One region of the Georhizobium sp. MAB10 genome, then DNA from elsewhere that is predicted to be linked to it. Evidence: predicted binding sites of a transcription regulator. Region 1 holds the regulator's gene; the other holds the start of a gene.
The links. Region 1 encodes PhoB, which activates phosphate uptake and scavenging genes when phosphate is short. Its sites were predicted from a motif close to TGTCATNNANCTGTCAT; they were not measured.
Positions count from the first base shown of each region.

Region 2: a site for PhoB is predicted at 1,201-1,217, ahead of PU133_RS10260 (UDP-2,3-diacylglucosamine diphosphatase). Genes of this name have one in related genera too.

Region 1 is NZ_CP118314.1:1,126,496-1,128,693, forward strand. Features, by position in the region: gene phoU (phosphate signaling complex protein PhoU) at 1-399, shown strand, start outside; gene phoB (phosphate regulon transcriptional regulator PhoB) at 416-1,099, shown strand; gene PU133_RS05150 (GcrA family cell cycle regulator) at 1,146-1,661, opposite strand; gene PU133_RS05155 (aspartate aminotransferase family protein) at 2,060-2,198, shown strand, end outside.
Region 2 is NZ_CP118314.1:2,197,614-2,199,811, reverse strand. Features, by position in the region: gene PU133_RS10265 (hypothetical protein) at 104-304, shown strand; gene PU133_RS10260 (UDP-2,3-diacylglucosamine diphosphatase) at 313-1,158, opposite strand; gene PU133_RS10255 (NADP-dependent malic enzyme) at 1,360-2,198, shown strand, end outside.

The DNA of each region.
Region 1 (2,198 bases):
GCCAAGCGCGTCGTCGCCGTACAGGGATCGGCCCAGCCGAAGCAGCTGGTGCGGGGGCTCGAGCACCTCTCCGAACTCGCTTTGACGCAGCTGAAGGAAGTGCTCGATGCCTATTCGACGCGCTCGGCCGTTGCGGCGAACCAGGTGCGCCAGCGCGACGACGAAATCGACGCGATGTACACGTCGCTGTTTCGTGAGTTGCTGACCTACATGATGGAAGATCCGCGCAACATCTCGGCCTGCACGCATCTCCTGTTCTGCGCCAAGAACATCGAGCGCATCGGCGATCATGCGACCAACATCGCCGAGACGATCTACTACATGGCGACAGGCGACCGGCTGCTCGGCGAACGCCCGCGCGGCGACAAGACTGCGACAGTGATGGCCAGCGGCCACTGACGGAGACGATGGGAAGATGCTGCCAAAGATAACGGTCGTCGAGGACGAAGAAGCGCTGAGCGTGCTCCTGCGTTACAATCTGGAAGCCGAAGGCTACAAGGTCGACACTGTTCTCCGCGGCGACGAGGCCGAGATCCAGCTGAAGGAGCGCGTTCCGGACCTGCTCATCCTAGACTGGATGCTTCCCGGCGTCTCTGGCATCGAGCTCTGCCGCCGCCTGCGCGCGCGGCCTGAAACCGAACGCTTGCCGATCATCATGCTGACGGCGCGTGCTGAAGAGAGCGAGCGCATTCGCGGTCTCGCGACCGGTGCCGACGACTATGTGGTGAAGCCGTTTTCGACGCCTGAACTGATGGCGCGTGTTCGCGCCATGCTGCGCCGTGCCAAGCCCGAGGTCATCTCTTCGGTGCTGCAGAGCGGCGACATCACGCTCGATCGCGAAACCCACCGCGTCCACCGCAAGGGCCGCGAAATCCGGCTTGGACCGACAGAATTCAAGCTATTGGAATTTCTGATGTCGTCGCCCGGCCGTGTCTATTCACGCGCGCAACTGCTCGATGGCGTGTGGGGCCATGACATCTATGTCGACGAGCGCACGGTGGACGTGCATGTCGGCCGGCTGCGCAAGGCGATCAATCTCGCCAATATGCGTGATGTCATCCGCACGGTGCGGGGCGCCGGCTACGCGCTGGAAGGCTGAGCGCCTTCTTCATTCTCAACTTAAATTTGACGACGACGGCGCGCGATCAGCGCGCCCGGCGCCTTTCGCCCGAGACCTGGAAGGCGAGACGCGCGTGGTATTTGCAGTAGGGCGTGTTCTCGCCTGAATCGTGGCCGCAGAAGTGGAAGTCTTCGTGCATCGGGTCGCCAACCGGCCACTTGCATGTGCGCTCGGTCAGGTCGACCAGCGCCAAGCGCTTGGCGATCGGCACGACGACGTCGCTGACGGGACGTGTCTGCGGCGCTGCTTCCATGGCGACATCTTCACGCACCGCAGCAGCTGCGCCACCACGGGAAATCGCGCGCGGTGCTGCAGGGCGGGCGTTGAAGTTGGAGGCCGGGCGCGGAGCCGGTGCCGGCCGTTTTGCGCGCGGCGCAGGAGTGCCGCCGGACTTTGCACGTCCCGGCAGGTTCAGGCGATGTACTTTGCCGATGACAGCATTTCGTGTCACGCCACCCAATTGTGCGGCAATCTGGCTCGCGCTGAGGCCGTCGGCCCACAATTTGGTAAGTTTTTCGACGCGCTCGTCGGTCCAATTCATGGCCGCAACTCCAGTTTCGATATAGGGCGCAGCAGAATCCCTCGGCGCTGGCCCGAAGTATCAACGGAACCGCGTCGCCTTAATACTGTGTGATGACTAGGTCCGCCGCATGCAGTCTAGTGCTGTTATTTCAACTTAATGGTCGGCAGACTCCGTGACAAGAGTCCCGGGAATCGGCCGATTCGCTTTTTTGAGTTTTCCCCAACTTGGGGCTTTTTAGGCGAATTGCGTGGTAGCCGGCACAAGGGGCGTTTTCTTGACAGCGCCGGGCGAAATGAAGATAGTGCGTCGGGCCGCCGCAGGGCGGCTTTTCAATTTTCAGGCCGCAGTCCTTGAAGTTTGCGACGCGAACCGTCCGAGCCTTTTGCGGTGTGGCCTTGAATGGGAGTTTGCGCCAGATGGCACCGGCGTCGCCGCTTTTCGAGACTTACAACCGCGCTCCGCTCCGCTTCGAGCGTGGCGATGGTGTCTGGCTGACGAGCGAGGATGGCAAGCGATATCTGGATTTCGCCGCTGGCATCGCCGTGAACTCGCTCG
Region 2 (2,198 bases), 1.1 Mb from region 1:
GTCCCGCGGGCTGAGCCAAGCGCCAAACATCGCCGCGCGCCTTCGTCGTTTCCTTCGATCCGGCGATCTGCTTCATTGCCTGCGACAGGCGGGGGACGACGTCGTGCCGACCGACGACGACAAGGTTCAGATCATGAAGTTCCGCGCCATGCTCAAGGTGGCGATCCGCGATCAATCAGATCCGGCCATCCTCGCGAAGCTGCGCCTCGCTTTGTCGAGCATAGAGAAGGCCGGTCGCAATGAAGTAGCCTTTGAGGACGAAACCCTGGCCTTCATGCTCTTCTTCAGTGGCAAGCTGCGCTGAGCCATCGTTCAGGCCGCTTCCACCTCCCGCAACTTGACCGGGGTCAGCGGTGGCGCAAGCAAAGGCGGTGTGGCCGAGGGTGCAGGTTCCGCCATCAGCACGCGCCAGGTAAGCAGCGTCATCTCGCCGTCGAGCGTCTCGCCGATGGCCGTGCAGCTCTCCACCCAATCGCCGCTGTTGATATAGGTGATCCCGTCCATGTCCTCGATCGCGGCATGGTGGATATGGCCGCAGATCACGCCATCCACCTCGTGGCGGCGGGCTTCTTCCGCCACGACCTTCTGAAACTCGCCGATGAAGTTCACCGCCTGTTTCACCCGGTGTTTCGCCCAGGCCGAAAACGACCAGTACGGCATGCCGATGCGACGCCGCAGAACGTTCAGGACGATGTTGATGCCGAGCGCCGCGTCATAGGCCCAGTCGCCGAGATAGGCGAGGAAGCGGGCATGGCGCACCACCACGTCGAACTCGTCGCCATGCAGCACGAGATAGCGCTTGCCGTCGGCCGCCTCGTGGATCGTGTTGGTCTTCACCTCGATCCCGCCGAAGTGAATGCCGGGAAAATCGCGCAGGAACTCGTCGTGATTACCGGGGATGTAGATGATGCGCGTGCCCTTGCGCGCCTTGCGCAACAGCTTCTGCACCACATCGTTGGCATCCTGCGGCCAGTACCAGCTGCGCTTCAGCCGCCACCCATCGACGATATCGCCGATCAGAACGATCGTCTCGGCCTCATGATACCGGAGGAAGTCGATGAGATGGTCCGCCTTGGCCGACTTCGAACCAAGATGCACATCGGAGATGAAGAGCGTTCGAAAGCGGCGCACGGCGGCTTCATTCGTGTCCTGTGACATGTCGCATCCTCTGGCTTCATGCGCACGGATAATCAGAGTCCTGTTTCAGTTGGATGACATCGGCCGGAAATGGCGGAAACATCGTCGTCAGACTGGACAGCGGCGACACTTATCCGCAAGACACTCCGGACCATCGCGCGGGCGGGCGAAGCGGTGCGCGCCCCGCACCATTGTATTCGGCAGGCAGGACGTGAGCGCGCTATGACTTTGAAGGATCAGAACGGACCCAAGACGGATCGCAACAAACCGGCGTCCGGCGATCTCGACGAGAACGCGCTCTTTTATCACCGCTATCCGCGCCCCGGTAAGCTCGAGATTCAGGCGACCAAGCCGCTCGGCAACCAGCGCGACCTGGCGCTTGCCTATTCGCCGGGCGTGGCGGCACCCTGCCTCGCCATCCGCGACAACCCTGATCGCGCCGCCGACTATACGAGCCGCGCGAACCTCGTCGCGGTCGTCTCCAACGGCTCCGCCGTGCTCGGCCTCGGCGCCATCGGCCCGCTGGCTTCCAAGCCTGTCATGGAAGGCAAGGCCGTCCTCTTCAAGAAATTCGCCGGCATCGACGTCTTCGACATCGAGATCGACGCCCAGGAAGTCGACCGCATGGTCACGGTCATTTCCGCGCTCGAGCCCACCTTCGGCGGCATCAATCTGGAAGACATCAAGGCGCCGGAGTGCTTCGAGGTCGAACGCCAACTGCGCGACAAGATGGACATCCCCGTCTTCCACGACGACCAGCACGGCACGGCGATCATCGTCGCCGCCGCAATCCTCAACGGCCTTGAGCTCGCCGGCAAGTCCATCGAGAACGTCAAGATCGTCACCGCCGGCGCCGGTGCCGCAGCCCTCGCATGCCTCAACCTGCTGGTCGCGCTCGGCGCCAGGCGCGAAAACATCTGGGTCCACGACCTCGAAGGCCTCGTCTATGAGGGCCGCACCGCGCTGATGGACGAATGGAAGGCCGTCTACGCGCAGCCGTCCGACAAGCGCAAGCTGATCGAGTCGATCAGCGGTGCCGATGTCTTCCTCGGCCTCTCCGC